Regions from separate parts of the Rhizobacter sp. P2_H3 genome, predicted to be linked through region 2. Evidence: predicted binding sites of a transcription regulator. Region 2 holds the regulator's gene; the other holds the start of a gene.
What was found. The regulator FliA, encoded in region 2, starts transcription of late flagellar genes. The targets are predictions, from matches to a motif close to CTAAAGTTTNNNNNNNNNNNGCCGNTA.
Positions count from the first base shown of each region.

Region 1 (5,880 bases), on a different contig from region 2:
GCGAACGGCTCAGTGAACGGTCTTCGGCTTGCCGGCGAGGATCGCGTCCAGGTCTTCCAGCCACGGTTCGGCCAGGTGGCGGATCTCGGCATCATTGACCAGGATGCGCTGCATGATGCGCGATTTCAACTGGGCTTCCTCGGAATCCAGCGGGCGCTGCGCGGCGGCGTGCTTGAGCTGCGAGATCAGCACGGCGCAGGCGCCTTCGAGCTTGACCACGTGGTCCCAGTTGCCGACGCGGGCGGCTTCGAGCATGTCCTGGCTGGCGCGCTCGATGGCTTCGTAGTAGTTCAACAGGGCCTTGTTCATGGGGTGGTCTCCGTTGTCGTTCGACCGGTCGATCTGGAAATGCTTCATGGTGTGCGGGTCCTGGCTCAGGCGGCGGTCTTGATGTCGATCTCGGCCCAGGCGCTGCGCAGGGGCTCGATCAGTTGCACGCATTCGTCGAGGGCCGCCTCGTCGCTGTGCAGGTTGGCTTGCGTCAGGCGCAGGGCCATGTAGGCGTACAGGTCGTTCAGCTGGGCGGCGAGCGCGCCACCGTCCTTCAGGTTCAGGCCGGCCTTCAGGCCTTCATCGACGATGCGCACCGCGCGGCCGAGGGCACGGCCCTTCTCCTCGATCTTCTTGTTGCGGATGGCGCCACGCGCCTGGGCGATGCAATCGATCAGCCCGTCGAACAGCATGGCGATCAGCTGGTGCGGCGATGCGCCGTCGACCCCGGTGCCGACCTGCACTGCCTGGTAGGCATTGCTGCGGCCGCCGAAGGGCGATGCGGAGTAGTCGGAACCGAACATGTTCTTGGCCTTGTGCGTGACTGGATGCACTGTTTATCGGCCCGCCCCGCGCGGCCTTTAGGCCGCACAAGTGGGGTGAAACAGGGTCCATTTCTCCCTCAAGTGTGAAGGGATGTTGCGGGCACCTGCTCCAGTGAAAACACCGTCCGGACCGGGGTCTGACGGTGTTGCACGGATCGACCGGAGTGCGCCCCTGCGGGGCGCTCCTTCAGCCTGTGCTCTTGTTCCAGTTGGCGATCTGCTGCGTGATGTAGGTGCTGAGCGTGTTCAGCCCCGCCATCTTCGTGTCGAGCGCGGTGTACTGGGCGCGCAGGCGCTTCTCGGTGTTCGTCATCCGGTCAGTGATGTCGTCCTGCCGTTCCTGGTTGTCCTTCAGCGTGCTGTTCAGCCCGCTGGTGCGGGCCGCCAGCGAGCCGTCGGTGCCCAGCACCTGGTCGCCCAGCGCGCGCAGCTTCTGCGCGAAGCCGTCGTTGGCCGAGTCGGTCGCGTCGCTGTTGGCGAACGCCTTCTTCATCTCGCTCAGGTTGCCCAGTGCGCTGGTCAGCTTGGTGTCGTTGACCTTCAGCGTGCCGTCGGTCTGGATCTCCAGCCCGATCGACGACAGCGTCGGGAACGCGCTCGAGGCCGAGCCGGTGCCCGTCAGCATCGTGCGCAGCTGGCGCTGCAGCGACACCGCGGTGCTATCGCCCTGCAGCGTGCCGGCCGTCTTGGTCGAATCGTCGTACTTGGTCTGCGTCTTCAGCAGCGACGCCAGCCCGTTGTAGGCGGCCGTGAAGTTCGTGAGCGCGCTCTTGATCGAGGTGTTGTCCTGCGCGACGCTGACCTGTACGTCACCGGTGGTGACCTTCTGCAGGTTCATCGTCAGGCCCTGCACCACGTCGTTCAGCGTGTTGCTCGCCGAGGTGATGTCCAGGCCGTTGATCCTCGCCTGCGCATCGGCGGCGGTCTGGGTGCGCGTCATCGCGGCGCTGCCGTCGGTCGCGTCGTACGCGAAGGCCGAAGGGCCGGCGCCGCTCGCCGTCACCCGGAAGCCGTTGCCGACGCCGGTGGCCGTCGACGACAGCACCAGCCGGGCGCCGCTCGAATCGGTGACGATGGAGGCGGAGACACCGCCGCCCGCCGAATTGATCTTGTCGCGCACGTCGGCCAGCGTGTCGGTCGCGCTGATCGCGATGTTCATCGAGTTGATGGTCGCGCGGGCCTTGAAGCCCGGCTCGCCGATGTCCCAGCTGCCGACGTCGATGGTCAGTGCGCCTTCGCCGACGACGGTGCTGCTGGAAGCGAAGCTGGTGCTCGCCACCGACTGTGCGGCAGCCAGCTTCTGCACGCTGACGGCATAGTTGCCGGCTGCGGCGCTGGAGCCGCTGGACACGGTGACGGAGGAGGTGTCGGCGGAGGTGGCCGCCGTCGCGCCCCAGGTGGTGGAGCGCGTCAGCGCGAGCGCGGCGTCGCGGAAGGCCGACACCGAGGATTGAATGGAGCCGTAAGCGGAGATCTTGGTCTGGATCTTCGACGCTTCGGTCTGCAGTTGCGTGACGGGCAGCTTTTCGACCGTCATCAACTTCGTGATGATCGATTCGACGTCGAGGCCGCTGCCGATCCCCGCTGATGTAACTGATGCCATGACCGTGACCTTTCGGAAGAGTGGACGGCAAGCAGAGGAAGCCTCGCTGCCACTGTCCTAAAAGAAGGAAGGCTTCCCCCAAGGGGAATCCGATATCGCGTGTATCGGAGTCACAGCCGGCAACTTGAGCCCCCGGGTGCGAAATTTTTCACGCACCACGTCTCACTCGTCGTTCATCAGCCCTTCAGCAGCTGCAGCACCTGCTGCGGCAGCTGGTTGGCCTGGGCCACCATCGCGTTGCCGGCCTGCTGCAGGATCTGCGAGCGGCTCAGCGCGGCGGTTTCGGCCGCGAAGTCGGCGTCCATGATGCGGCTGCGGGCGGCAGACTGGTTCTCGACGTTGGTCTGCAGGTTCGAGATCACCGAATCGAAGCGCGACTGGCTCGCACCGTAGGTGGCGCGGGTGTCGTTCACCAGGTTCAGCGCCTGGTCGATGCTGTCGATCACGGTGGCCAGCGTCGCCGAGGTGGTCGTGCTGTCGATCACGGTCGTCGCGGCGGTCACCGCGGTGATCGAGGCATCGACGGTCAGGTCGACGGTGTTGATGTCGATCGTGTCGTTGACCGTCGTGTTGGCGCCGACCTGGAAGGTCTGCGTGCCGGTCGACGCGAGGATCGGCTGGCCGTTGAACGTGGTGCCCGCCAGCACGCGGCCGATTTCGGCCGACAGCTGCTGGAATTCCTTGTTCAGCGAATCCTTGTCGCTGCCGCTGTTGGTCGAGTTGCGGGCCTGCACCGACAGTTCACGCATGCGTTGCAGCGCATCGCCCACCTTGGACAGCGCGCCTTCAGCGGTCTGCGCCAGAGAGATGRCGTCGTTGGCATTGCGCACCGCGACGTTCATGCCGCGCACTTGCGCGTTCATGCGTTCGGCGATCGCGAGACCGGCGGCGTCGTCCTTCGCGGAGTTGACGCGCAAGCCGGACGACAGGCGCTGCATCGAGACCGCCAGGGCGGACTGGGATGAATTCAGGTTTCGTTGCGCGTTCAGCGAAACGATGTTCGTGTTGATGGTTTGTGGCATGAAGCACTCCTCAAGAATCAATGACTCCCGGCGAAATGCGCCGGCGCTTGCCGCAGGGGGGTAATGCCCTGCGTCAGACCCGGCGCGAATCACCGTTGGCCACCGACATGAAAGGTGTGCTGTTGCACACCGCCCCGTCAGCATCCTTCAGTGGATCCGGACCGCAGATCCCGGGCGAGGAACCTGTGGAAGTGATTGTTCCGAGAACTGGAGGTGGGTTAAACCGGGAAATGAGCCGGTCTGACCCGCCTTTTCGTGCGCCAGAAAGCAAAAAGCCCCGCCCGGTTTCCCGGGCGGGGCCTGTGAAGCAGAGCCTGGCGGCTTACTTCAGCAGCGACAGCACTTGCTGCGGCAGCTGGTTGGCTTGTGCCACCATCGCCGTGCCGGCCTGCTGCAGGATCTGGGCACGCGACAGGTTCGACGTTTCAGACGCGAAGTCGGCATCCGTGATGCGGCTCTTGGCAGCCGACTGGTTCTCGACCGAGGTCTGCAGGTTCGAGATCACCGAGTCGAAGCGGTTCTGCGCCGCACCGTACATGGCGCGCTCGCTGTTGACCTTGTCGATCGCGCCGTCGATGTTGTCGATGACGGTCTTCAGCGAAGCCGAGTTCGTCGTGCTGTCGATGACCACGGTGTTGGCCGTCACGGCGGTGATGCTGGCATCGGCCGTCATGTCGGTCGTCGTCACTGTGATGACGTCGTTGGTCGTGGTGTTGGCACCGATCTGGAAGTCCTTCGCACCGGCGCTGGCGCCGATGATGGCGATGCCGTTGAAGGTGGTGCCGCCCAGCACGCGGGTGATTTCCGCGCTCAGTTGCTGGAATTCCTTGTTCAGCGAATCCTTGTCGCTGTCGCCGTTGGTGCCGTTGCGGGCCTGCACGGCGAGTTCACGCATGCGTTGCAGCGAATCGCCGACCTTGCCGAGCGCGCCTTCAGCGGTCTGCGCCAGCGAGATGCCGTCGTTGGCATTGCGGATCGCGACGTTCATGCCGCGGACCTGGGCGCCCATGCGCTCCGAGATCGCCAGGCCGGCGGCGTCGTCCTTGGCGCTGTTGACGCGCAGGCCGGAAGACAGGCGCTGCATGGCGGTCGACAGCGAGTTCTGGGTGGTCGACAGATTGCGTTGTGCATTCAGCGACGTGACGTTGGTGTTGACTGACATGACCATTTTAAAAACTCCAATAACGGTTGAACTGAGACCCGGCATGAGCGCCGGCATTGCCTCGGCAGATTGGTTTCTCTACCGCTTCACTTCTCTGCCTTAACGACCGCACGTCCCGGGGGTTGTGCGGCTTGCTGCGCCCGGCTTCACTGGTCTGCCGGACCCCGGCGCCGTTGTTGCGTCGCCGTTGGAGGCTTTATCGGACCGCCACTTTCGAGACTTGAGTCCGTGCTGCCAAAATTTCTGCGAGATCCCCCGAACAACGGGGTGGGAGCCTGCCTTCTATCTGCATTCGCGGCGAAAACTTGAGGGGGGCGCGAAGACGTTTCAGAGTGTGTCAAACGGCGAACTGGCGGGCATCTGGGGCGCATCTCCGGGTCTTCGCCGCGGCGGCGCTTCCTAGAATTTCAGCAACCTCCCATGGGGCGTGCCTGCGCGCCGTCACGATGCACACCAAAGCCCACAAACCCGCCAAGGCCCGCCCCGCTCCCGTGGCGGCGTTCGCACGCAGCGCACAGCGCGACTGGGAAGAAGGCCTGGCGCACGCGAAGGCCGGCGACTGGGCGAAGGCCGAGCACGCCTTCCACCGCGCGAGCGAACGCAACCCACGCGACACCGTCTACCTGCTGAACCTCGCACGCGCGCAGATGAAGAACGGCACGCACGACAAGGCGCTGCGCAGCGCGCAATCGGCGCTCGCGCTGAAGCCCGACGATGCGCTGGCCCGCATGATCGCGGCCGATTGCCTGAGTGCGCAGCACCGCTACGCGGAGGCCGCGAACTGCCTGCAGCAGCAGCCTGAGCAGACGCCGCGCGGCGCCGAGTACTACCAGAACCTCGGTGAAGCGCTGTTCAATGCCGGGCAGCACCAGGCCGCGATCGCCGCGCTGTTCGAGGCGCTGTCGCGCAACGTCGACCATGCGCTGTCGCACTACCGCCTGGGCCTGTCGTTCAACGCGCTGGGCATGAAGCAGGAATCGACCGAATGCTTTCGCACCGCGCTGGTCCTCGGCCTCGGCCAGGGCGACCTGGCCGCGCAGGGCCTGCTCGCCTTCGTCGAGCGCGAGCTGTGCCGCTGGCAGAACGCGCAGGCCGACGTCGCCGCACTGCAGCGGCTGGCTGATGCGCTGCCCGACGACGCCGCGAGCTGGGCCTCGGTGTTCGCGCAGGTCACGGTCACCGGCGACCCGGTCGCGCAGCGACGCGTCGCTCGTTCGTGCTGGCGCTTCCAGACGCGCCGCGTGGAAGCCTTCGCGCCCGTCGCGCCGCGCCCGCTGC
Region 1 covers NZ_JBFUFQ010000030.1:30,935-36,814, forward strand. The annotation lists gene AC1D1T_RS08675 (flagellar protein FliT) at 10-309, opposite strand; gene fliS (flagellar export chaperone FliS) at 375-794, opposite strand; gene fliD (flagellar filament capping protein FliD) at 1,003-2,418, opposite strand; gene AC1D1T_RS08690 (flagellin N-terminal helical domain-containing protein) at 2,595-3,440, opposite strand; gene AC1D1T_RS08695 (flagellin domain-containing protein) at 3,763-4,608, opposite strand; gene AC1D1T_RS08700 (O-linked N-acetylglucosamine transferase, SPINDLY family protein) at 5,049-5,880, shown strand, end outside.
Region 1: a site for FliA is predicted at 2,521-2,547, ahead of fliD (flagellar filament capping protein FliD). Genes of this name have one in related genera too.

Region 2 (10,689 bases):
CGCCACGTCCAGCGTGTTGCCGCTCTGCTGCAGGTTGCCCTGGCTGAAGCTGCGCGAGGTCGCGACCGCGCGCGTGCCCAGGCCCACCTGGTAGCCGGTGGGCAGCGTGGTCTGCTCGCTGCTGTTGGAGCCGGCCTGGCGCAGGTTCTGGTACATCAGGTCCTCGAACACCACGTGCGACTTCTTGTAGCCGTTGGTGGCCGAGTTGGCGAGGTTGTGCGAGATGGCGTCCAGCTGGGCCTGCTGGGCCTCCATGCCGGACTTGGCAGTCCACAAAGAATTCAACATGGTGGTGTTCCTTCAGGTTCCGTTGCGGATCAATTCAGCGACAGCAGCTGCGCGGCGGCCTTCTCGTCGCCCTCCGCGGTCTGCAGCATCTTCATCTGCGATTCGAACTGGCGCGCCGCGGCGATCATCGACACCATGGTCTCGATCGGGCTCACGTTCGAGCCTTCGAGCGCGCCGTCCTGCACGCGGGCATTCGGGTCGGCCTGCAGGTCGCCGGTGGCGGCGCGGAACAGGCCGTCGGTGCCGCGTTCGAGCGGCGTCTCGTCGGTCGCGGTCACCAGCTTCAGCTTGCCGACCGGAGTGATCTTGCCGTTGGTGCCCTTGGCGCTGACGGTGCCGTCGGTGCCGATCGAGATCTCGCTGTTGGCCGGCACCTGGATCGGGCCGCCGTCGCCGAGGATCGGCAGGCCGCTGCGCGTGGTCAGCGTGCCGTCGGCGGTGATGTCGAGCGAGCCGCCGCGGGTGTACCCCTCGGTGCCGTCGAGCGCCTGCACCGACAGCCAGCTGTTGCCCTTCACCGCGACATCGAGGTTGCGGCCGGTCGCGGTGACCGGGCCGGGCGTCGCGTCGTAGCCGGGCGTGGTCTCGAGCGCATAGACGCGGGTGCTGGCGCCGCTGCCGAGCACCGGCACCGCGCGGAACGCCGCCAGCTCGGACTTGAAGCCCGGCGTCGACGCGTTCGCGAGGTTGTGCGACAGCGTGTCCTGCCGTTGCATCATGGCCTTCGCCCCTGACATCGACAGGTAGATCATGCGGTCCATGACGACCCCTCGTCGGTTGGGTACAACCGCCGATCCCCCGAGGGGATGCCGGCCGGCTTGGGAGCGGCCCGGCGCTCGGCCGGCTGCACGTTGAATGACATCGCTATCTATGCCTCAGTCGATCAGCGCAGGTTGACCAGCGTCTGCAACACCTGGTCCTGCGTCTTGATGGTCTGCGCGTTGGCCTGGTAGGTGCGCTGCGCGGTCATCATGTTGACGAGCTCGGCGGTCAGGTCGACGTTCGACTCCTCGAGCGCGCCCGACTGCAGCACGCCCATGTTGCCTTCCGATGGAACGCCCAGGATGGGATCGCCCGACTCGTAGCTGCGCGACCAGTTGTTGCCGCCCAGCGGCTTCAGGCCCTGCGTGTTGCGGAAGTTCGCGAGCTCCATCTGGCCGGCCGGCTTGGACTGGCCGTTCGAATACGTCGCCATCACGATGCCGTTGTCCTCGATCGACAGGCCCGACAGCTGGCCCGGCGCGTAGCCGTCCTGCTTCAGGTCGGTCACGCCGAAGCCGGCGCCGTACTGCGTCGCGCTCGTCAGGTCGAGCTGCACGCCGGTGATCGCCAGCGTCTCGGCGCCGGCGGCGTTGGTCGTCGCCGGGATGTCCAGCGTGATGGCCCCGGCCGGCGCGGTCGGGTTGCCGCCGTTGGTCGGGAACTGCATCGTCGTCACCGGGGCCGGGTCGCCGGCGCCGTCGACCGCCAGCGAGGTGCCGTTGGCCGTCACGTAGACGTTCCACTGGTCGGTGCCGGCCTTCTGGAAGTAGTAGGTCAGCGCGACATCCTGGCCCTTCGCGTCGTAGACGGTCAGCGAGGTGGCGTTGTTGTAGGTCTTCGCGTCCGACAGGTTGATCTGCGGCGTGGTCGCCGGCAGCGTGGTGGCGGCACGCGAATCGAGGTTCATCTCGAGCGTGATGTTCTTCGTCGCGGCGGGGTCGATGCCGGCGGTGGGCAGCTGCAGCGGCACGGCCTGGCCGGGCTGGATGGTGCCGGTGCCGTCGGCCTTGTAGCCCATCAGCTTGAGCCCGCCGTTGCTGACGATGTAGCCGTCCTTGTTGACCTGGAACTGGCCGTTGCGCGAGTACACCGTGGTGCCGTTGTCGTTCAACTGGAAGAAGCCCGAGCCGTTGATCGCGACGTCGAGCGAGCTCTCGGTGGTGGTGATGCTGCCCTGCGTGAACTGCTGCGTCACCGCCGCCAGGTTCACGCCGATGCCGATGTTGTTGGCACCCGAGCCGTTCATCGCGGCGGCGTACATGTCGCCGAACTCGGCGCGCGAGGCCTTGGCGCCGAAGGTGTTGGCGTTGGCGACGTTGTTGCCGATGACTTCGAGGTTCTTGCTCGAAGCGTTCAGACCGGAGAGACCTTGCTGGAAGCCCATGGTGGTGTCCTTAGTTGAATGCCTTGACCTGGTCGTAGGTGACGCCGCCGGCCTTCTCGAGGTCCAGCACCAGGGTGTTGTTGGCCGTGCTGATCGCGTTGACCTTGTCACGCATCAGTGCGGTGCTCTTGAGGGTGGTGGCCCCGCTCATGGCCGTGACCTTGAAGGTGATGCCGCTGGTGTTGTCGTAGGCACCGGCGTCCCACTCGAAGGTGTTCATCCCGCTGCTCTGCGCGCCGAGGTTCAGCGTCTGCAGCGTCTGGCCGGCGGCGTTCTGGATCTCGACCTTCACGTTGTCGGCGGCGGCGTCGATCTGGAAGCCGCCCGTGCCGACCTTGTCGGCGATGTCCATCTTGTTGCCCGGCACGATCACCTCGCGGCCGACCAGCGAGGCGCCCTGCACCGCCTGCATCTGCAGGAACTGGGTCGACAGGCCGCCCACCGTGCCGTTGAGCTTCTCGATGCCGCTGACGGTGTTGATCTGCGCGATCTGGCTGGTGACCTGCGCGTTGTCCATCGGGTTCAGCGGATCCTGGTTCTGCATCTGCGCGACCAGCAGCTTCAGGAAGCGCTCCGAGCTCTCGGCCGCGGTGGTGGCGCTGCTGTCGCTGGACGACTTCGTGTTCAGCGCGGCGTAGTTGTTGGTGACGGTGTCGACGGCCATGGGGTGCTTTCCGGTTCAGTGAGGTTGAAGGGCTCACTGGCCCATCTGCAGCGTCTTCATCAGGAGCGTCTTCGCGGTGTTCATCACCTCGACGTTGTTCTGGTACGAGCGCGAGGCCGAGATCATGTTGACCATCTCCTCGACCGCGTTCACGTTGCTGTAGGTGACATAGCCCTCGGCATCGGCCTGCGGGTGCTTCGGGTCGTGCACCTTGCGGCCGGGGGTCTGGTCCTCGGAGATCGTGCTCACCTTGACGCCGGCCGACGCGGCGGCACCGGCCTGGCCGATCTGGCCCATCATTTCGGTCTGGAACGTGACCTGCCGCGCCTTGTAGGCCTGGCCATCGGGCCCGGCGACGGTGTCGACGTTCGCGAGGTTGGACGCGACCACGTTCAGGCGCTGCGACTGCGCGCTGACCGCGCTGCCGGAGACGTTGAAGATCTGGAACATGCTCATCATTGCCCCTTGATCGCTTCGAGCATCGTGCGCACGTTGGCGTTGATGAAGCGAAGCGTCGCTTCGTAGTGCACCGAGTTGTCGGCGAAGTTGGCGCGCTCGCGGTCCATGTCGACCGTGTTGCGGTCGAGGTTGGTCTGGCTGGCGGTCGCGTACAGCAGGTTCGATTCGGCGCGCGCGCCGGTCAGGCCGCTCTCGATGCCGATGTGGCCGGCCTGCGTGGTCTTCGGCACCGCCGCGCCCTGCTGGCTGCCGGTGGCTTCGCGCAGCGCCTGGGCGAAATCCATGTCGCGGGCCACGTAGCCCGGCGTGTCGGCATTCGCGATGTTGCCGGCGATCAGACGCTGGCGCTCCGAGCGCAGCGCAAGCGCCTGGCCCTGGAAGTCGAGCGAATTGGTCAGATTGTTCAGCATGGCGGCGTGTCCTTTCGGTCCGCGGCGTCGGTCGGTGCCGAGGCCATGGGCGATGTGAAAGGATTGTGGGCAGCGCCTCCTGAAACATAAGCGGGAATAGCGGCCGGTTTGTCCGCCATTTCGGTGCCTTGCCCGGCGCGCACCCCTCCTACAGTCGAGGCGTGAACCCAACCCCTGCCCTTGTTGCCTTCGTCGTTGTCGCGACAGCCTGCGCTGCTTCAGCAGCACAGCCGTCCGCGGCTGCGTCGCCGCTCGAGCAGCAGGCGCTCTCCTTCGTGCAGGCCCAGCTGGGCAGCAACACGCTGCCGGGCCGCGTCGAGGTCGTCGCCGGTCCGCTGGACGCCCGGCTGCGCCTCGCCCCCTGCCAGCAAGTCCTGGCTTATCTGACACCGAACACCCGGCTGTGGGGCAAGACCCGGGTCGGGCTGCGCTGCACCCAGGGTGCGACGCCGTGGAATGTGTATCTGCCGGTGACCGTGAAGGTCTGGGGCCGGGCGCTGGTGATGGCCCAGGCGATGCCGGCCGGCCAGGTGCTGGCGGCCGCCGACGTCCGCGAGGCCGAGGTCGACCTCGCCGAGGACGCCAGCCCGGCGCTGACGGATGCCGCAGCCCTCGTCGGGCGCACGCTGGCCCGGTCGGTCGCGGCCGGCCAGGGCGTGCGCCAGGCCACCTTGAAGGCCCGGCAATGGTTTGCCCCGGGCGACACCGTGCGCATCCGGGCCGTCGGTGACGGCTACGCGGTGGCCGGCTCGGGCGAGGCGCTGACCGCCGGCATCGAGGGCCAGCCGGCGCGCGTGCGCACCGAAAGCGGCCGTCTCGTGACCGGCGTCGCGGTGGCGGAACACCAGTTGGAACTCGCATTGTGAAAAACTGTTCCAGGCACAACAATTCGGGTGAAACCCCTCAAGTCGCCACCGGGCGGGCCGATACACCGTGCATGTTGAAAGGCCGGGGCCTCTGTCCCGACCCAAGGAGTCCTTCATGAGCATCAAGATCGGCCATCAAGCAGAAGCAGCCGCGCCGACCCAGGCGGTCGGTGGCGCCACGCAGAAACAAGGGGCTGCCGCCAAGCCCGCCGAGCAGGCCACCCAGGCCGTCGGCGCCGCGGCACCCGAAGCCAGCACCACCGTCTCGCTGTCGAGCGCGGCCTCGTCGCTGACCGGCACGAGTTCGGCCAGCGCCGACTTCGACGCCGACAAGGTCAAGCGCATCTCCGACGCGATCGAGAACGGCTCGTTCAAGGTCAACCCGGAAGCCATCGCCGACAAGTTGATTTCCAACGCCCGCGAAGTCCTGGGTCATTGATCGTCATGCAGCAGCCGGTGATTCCCGCGTACGAAACCTCGCCCGAACTCGAGGCGACCCTCGGCGCGGTCGAGACGCAACTCGCCTCGCTGGGCGAGGCACTGCGCACGCGCGACAGCGCGGCGATCGACCTGCACGCGACCGAACTGCACCGCTCGCTGGCGCGTGCGGTCGACCACTTCTCCCGCGCCGCCCGCAGCGGCCCGGTGCCGACCCCGTTGCGCGAGCGCCTGGCGCTGGCCGGCGGCCTGGTGGCGGCACAGCGCGAATCGCTGGCGCGCGCCACCGCCGCACTCGATCGCGCGATCGACGTGCTGATGCCGCGCGAGCGGCCGGCGGCGGTCTACTCGGCGATCGGCCCCGCCGAACGCGGCAGCCGCGGCTCCATTCAAGCTTGAATGGAGCCCCCCAGTCGCTTCGCTCCTGCCCCCAAGGGGCGCCACCCCTCGGCCCGGCAAAGCCGGATCCTGGGGCGTTGCTTGATCAGCGCGGCCTGAACGGCGCTCTATAAAGCCACACCGGCCGGCCATCCGGGCAGAGGTGCCGAGCCACCGGGCGCAGTTCCTGCGCCTCGAATTCCAGACTTGCCATCCATGCGCCGGCGCGCAGCTCCTGCCGCGCCTTCGCGACCGCGCGCGGCATGCTCTCCGGCCGCTGGAACAGGTAGACCCCGTCGTACGCCGACCAGTCGGCCTGCCAGATGTCGCCACGCGTCACGCGCGCCGGGATGCGCTGCAGCCGACAACGCAGCCCGCACAGCAGCCGCACCGGCCAGCTCCACTCGATGCCGTCGAGCACCGCCCCCGGATACGCCACGTGCAACTCGCGCAGACCGTCGCCCAGCCCGCAGCCGGCGTCGAGCACGCGTGCGCCGTCCGGCAGCGGCATGAGCGACGGCAGGCCGCGCAATGCACCGCGCGGCGTCGGGAACACCGGCGCATCGCGCCAGGCATGGACGGGATAGAGGGCCAGCAGCGCGCCCATCGGCAGCAGCCAGGCCCAGGCAGGCAGCGCACCGGCGAGGCCGGAGGCCAGCAGCGAGAGGGGAAAGCCGAGTGCCACGAAGACGCGCCGCCAGCGCGTACCAGCCACGATCGGCAGCAGCGCCAGCACGCCGCCGAGCGCGGTGGCCAGCAGCAGCGCGATGCCGAGCGGCACGGCAGCACGCTGCAATCCGAAGAAGAGCCCCCAGGCCGCAGCCCAGGCCAGCAGCGCGGGCAGCGGCCAGATCACCCCGGCCCCGGCGTCAGAAGTTGAACGCGAGCCGCATGCCGCCCCAGTGCCGGCCCTGCACCGTGATCGGTGCGGCGGCTTCCTTCAGCAGCACGAACTGGCCACCGCCCATGTCGCGGCGGTAGGTCTGCAGCAGGAACGGGCGCTGGTTGCGCGCCGAAGCGAGCCCGGTGCGGTCGTTGAAGATGCGGCGGTAGCGGCTGTTGGCCGTGTCCCAGGCCAGGTCGCCGCGCTGCGGGTTGCAGTACTTCTTGTTGTGCGTCGCCACGTAGCCGTTGCGGTCGACCGCGATGCAGAACACCACCTTCGGGCTCAGCGTCAGCACGCGCTCCTGCACCTGCGGGAACAGCCGGTCGGCCAGCTCGATGAACTGCGTGGCGTGCTGCGCCGGGTTCGTGCCCGGCAGCGGCCGGTAGTTCTCGTCGAACAGGGCTGCCGGCGAAATGGTCTTGGTGCGCAGCGAATCCTCGAGCAGCTTGCCGATCTGCGCGGCCGCTTCCATCGCGGCCTGGATGAACGGCGTGTCCTCGGTCTCGATGCCGCATTCGGCGACCAGCTCGATCAGGTGCTCCGAGACCTTCAGGAAGGCCTCGCTGCGGCGCATCGCGCTGTCGAGCGCGGCGGTGGTCTGCTGGATCTCCGACTGCATCGCCCCCATCTGCACGTTGACGCCGCCGCAGATCTCGCGGCTTTGCGTGGCCGCGGCGGTGATGCTCGCGACACCGGCCTCGACATCGGCCAGCGCCTTGTGGAACCCGCCCTGCCGGACTTCGCCCGGCTTGACCTGGATCTCGCGCGACAAGGCCTCGATGCGGGTGTCGAGCACGCCCACGGTGCTCATGATCGCCTTCGACGACCCCTCGACCTTCGAGGCCAGGTCCTTCACCGCATCGGCCACCACGCCGAAGCCGCGACCGGCCTCGCCGGCGCGCTTGGCCTCGACCGAGGCGTTGAATGCCACCAGCCGCGTCTGCAGCGCGATCTGCGTGATCTCGCTGGCGGCCGCGGCCACCTCGCGCAGCGTGTCGACGATGCCCGACACCTCGGTGCCGACCGCCTCGACCGCGTCGCGCGCTCGTCCGACGGCCTCGAGGCTGCCGGCCGTCACGTCGCCGATCGCCTGCTGCGCCCGTGTCACTTCACCGAGCTGGCCGGCCAGCGCGAGCACGGCCTGCGCCTGGCGCGCCGACACCTTGCTCGCGTCGTCGAGCAGGCCGCGCACCTCGGCGGCGTCGCGGCCGACGCTGGACGCCTGCTTGCCGATCGACTGCACCGCGGCGCGCAGGTCGGGCTCGGCGGCCGCGCTCATGGCGCTCACCACGGGCTCGACCGGCTGCAGCTCGCGGCCCTTGCGGAACATTGCAAACATGTCGTCTCGATTTCTCTGTTCACCACTCGCGCAGCTTGACGCGCAAGCGGGCGATGGACTGGCTGTGCAGCTGGCAGACACGCGATTCGGTCACCTTCAGCACGGCCGCGATTTCCTTCAGGTTCATGTCGTGCTCGTAGTACATGCTCATCACGTACTGCTCGCGCTCCGGCAGCGTCTTGATGCCGTCGACCAGGGCCTGGCGCATGCGCTGGTCCTGCAGCTGCGCGAGCGGGTTGACCCCTTCGTCGGCGACGTGCCGGTCGAGGTAGTCATTGTCGCCATCGTCGCCCGACATGTCCTCCAGGTAAACCAGCTGGGTGCCGCGCACCTTGCCAAGCAGTTCCTGGTATTCGGGCAGCGTGACGCCCATCTCGCGGGCGATCTCGCTCTCGGCGGGCGCGCGGCCGAGCTTCTGCTCGAGCTTGTGCACCGCCGATTCGATGGTGCGCTGCTGCTTGCGCGTGCCGCGCGACAGGTAGTCGTTGCCGCGCAGCTCGTCGAGCATCGCGCCGCGGATGCGCTGCGTCGCGAAGGTCTCGAACTGCACGCCCTGGGCTGCGTCGAAGCGGCTCAGCGCGTCCGTCAGGCCGATCATGCCGACCTGGATCAGGTCGTCGATCTCGACGTTGGCAGGCAGCTTCGCGATCATCTGGTGCGCGAGGCGGCGCACCAGCGGGCTGTACTGCTTGAGCATCGTGTTGACGTCGAGTTGGCCTTTGGCGGTATACATGGGGTCAGCTCCGGGGAAATTCAGTTCAGGGCCTGCTGCGGGAAATCGCGGTACGCCGGGAAGGCGGTGGCGTACGCGGTTTCGACAGAGGCGGCAGGCTGCAGCACATCACGGGCCCAGCGGCGCAGGGCTGGCGTGGGCGGATCGTTGACATCGGACGCCGGGTCGACGTGCATCCAGTCGCGCAGCACGGCGCCCAGGAAGCCATCGGCACACGAGGCGATCTGCTGCGCGATGCGTTCAGCGCGCGGCGAATGGGGGGCGGCGCCGAGCAGCAGGTCGTGCACCATCAGGCCGGCGCGCTGCGTCAGCAGCTTCATCGCGGCGTAGGCGTGGGTCACGCTGCTCGGGCGGTCGTCGGCCAGCAGCAGCGGGCGGGCCTCGCTGCGCATGAACAAACGGCACAGGTCGGTCTCGGTGGCATGCACCAGCACCACGTCGGCATGCGGCGCGGCATCGGCAGCGGCATGCAGGAAGTTGGCGGTGCTGCCGTGCGCGTCCACATAGCGGATCGGCAGGCCGCGCGCGGCCAGGTACGACACCTGGTGCGACAGCGCCTCGACGCAGCCGGTCAGGCCGACGGCCGTCAGCTCGGCCGGGGCCGGCGCGCGGTCGGAGGCGTCGATCACCAGCACATGCGCGCCCAGCTCGCCGAAGGCGGTGCACAGGCGCTCCAGCATCACGCCGCCGAACGCCATGTTCGGGTTGGCCACCACCGGCACGAAACGCACGCGCGTCTGGCCGAACAGCTGGCGCAGGCCGTGGGCCTGGTCTTGCGGGAACGAGGAGTCGTAGGCGTCGTGCATGGGGCGCTGAGGACGAGTCGAGGGGGCTGTTCTTGTGGGATCGGGCGAGCGATCAGGCGTGCAGCGATCCGCGGGTGCGCAGCGCCGGCTGGCGCGCCGTGAAGATCAGGTTCACGTCGTCGGCATCCATGCGGTAGGCGGTGCCGGTGTTGGCGCGCAGCGCGCGATGCACCAGCGCGTGGGCCGACAGGCGGTGCCAGTCTTCGGGGACGCGCTGGCCGTTGGCGACGCCGACCACCTTCAGCTTGTGGCGGATCAGCGCGTCGAGCGCCGGGGCCAGCTTGACGGCTTCGTCGAGCTTGGACAGCACGATGCCCTTGCAGGCGGCGGCGCGGTACGAAACCATCACGTCCTCGATGGTCTCGCCCTGCGCGGCGGCGTTGACGACCAGCAGCTTCTGGATCGAGCGGTGGGCCAGCATGTCGAGCAGTTCGCGGGTGCGGCTGTCGCGCTGCGCCATGCCGGCGGTGTCGATCAGCACCATCTTCTTGGCCGCCAGCAGTTCCAGCAGGTCTTCGAGCGAGGCGCGGTCGTGGGCGGTGTGCACCGGCACGCCGAGGATGCGGCCATAGGCGCGCAGTTGTTCGTGGGCGCCTACGCGGTAGGCGTCGAGCGTGATCAGGCCGAGGTTGGCGGCGCCGTGCTTGGTGGCGAAGGCGGCGGCGATCTTGGCGGCGCTGGTCGTCTTGCCGACGCCGGTGGAGCCGATCAGCGCGTAGACGCCGCCCTGGTCTTCGAGCGCGGCGTCGTTCTCGCCGGTGATCAGGTTGCGCTCGAGGATGTTGGCGGCCCACGAGGTCTCGTCGCTGACGTCGTTCGGCAGGCTCTCGGCCAGCTTGCGGATCAGCGCCGGCGAGAAGCCGCTGTCGAGCAGCTTCTGGATCAGCATCGCCTGGGCGGGCTGGCGCTGCAGCTTCTCCATGAAGGCCAGGGCACCGAAGCGCTCCTCGATCAGGCCCTTCATCGAGCGCAGCTCGTTCATCATGTCCTGCTGGTCGCGGCGGGCCGAGGCGTTGACGGTGGAGCGTGCATCGGCGAGCGAGACGACCGGTGCGGCGGGCACCGGGGCGGGCGTGTGTTGCTGGGCATGGGCCTGGGCACGTGCATCGGCCAAGGCCTGCGCGTGGGCCTGAGCCTGCGCTTGAGCGGCGGCGGCCTGCTGTTGCTGCACGCGGATTTCTTCGCGCAGCACCGGCGGCTCGCGCAGCGTGGCGCTGCGGCCGCCGACGGCCTGCATCGGCGCGTGCTGCACCGGCGCCGGGTGCATCGCCTGCCG
Region 2 covers NZ_JBFUFQ010000085.1:12,332-23,020, forward strand. The annotation lists gene flgG (flagellar basal-body rod protein FlgG) at 1-288, opposite strand, end outside; gene flgF (flagellar basal-body rod protein FlgF) at 318-1,049, opposite strand; gene flgE (flagellar hook protein FlgE) at 1,172-2,434, opposite strand; gene AC1D1T_RS16920 (flagellar hook assembly protein FlgD) at 2,445-3,098, opposite strand; gene flgC (flagellar basal body rod protein FlgC) at 3,132-3,554, opposite strand; gene flgB (flagellar basal body rod protein FlgB) at 3,554-3,967, opposite strand; gene flgA (flagellar basal body P-ring formation chaperone FlgA) at 4,129-4,833, shown strand; gene flgM (flagellar biosynthesis anti-sigma factor FlgM) at 4,949-5,272, shown strand; gene AC1D1T_RS16945 (hypothetical protein) at 5,278-5,670, shown strand; gene AC1D1T_RS16950 (class I SAM-dependent methyltransferase) at 5,756-6,505, opposite strand; gene AC1D1T_RS16955 (methyl-accepting chemotaxis protein) at 6,519-7,874, opposite strand; gene AC1D1T_RS16960 (RNA polymerase sigma factor FliA) at 7,894-8,607, opposite strand; gene AC1D1T_RS16965 (hypothetical protein) at 8,628-9,413, opposite strand; partial or broken gene flhF (flagellar biosynthesis GTPase FlhF) at 9,466-10,689, opposite strand, start outside.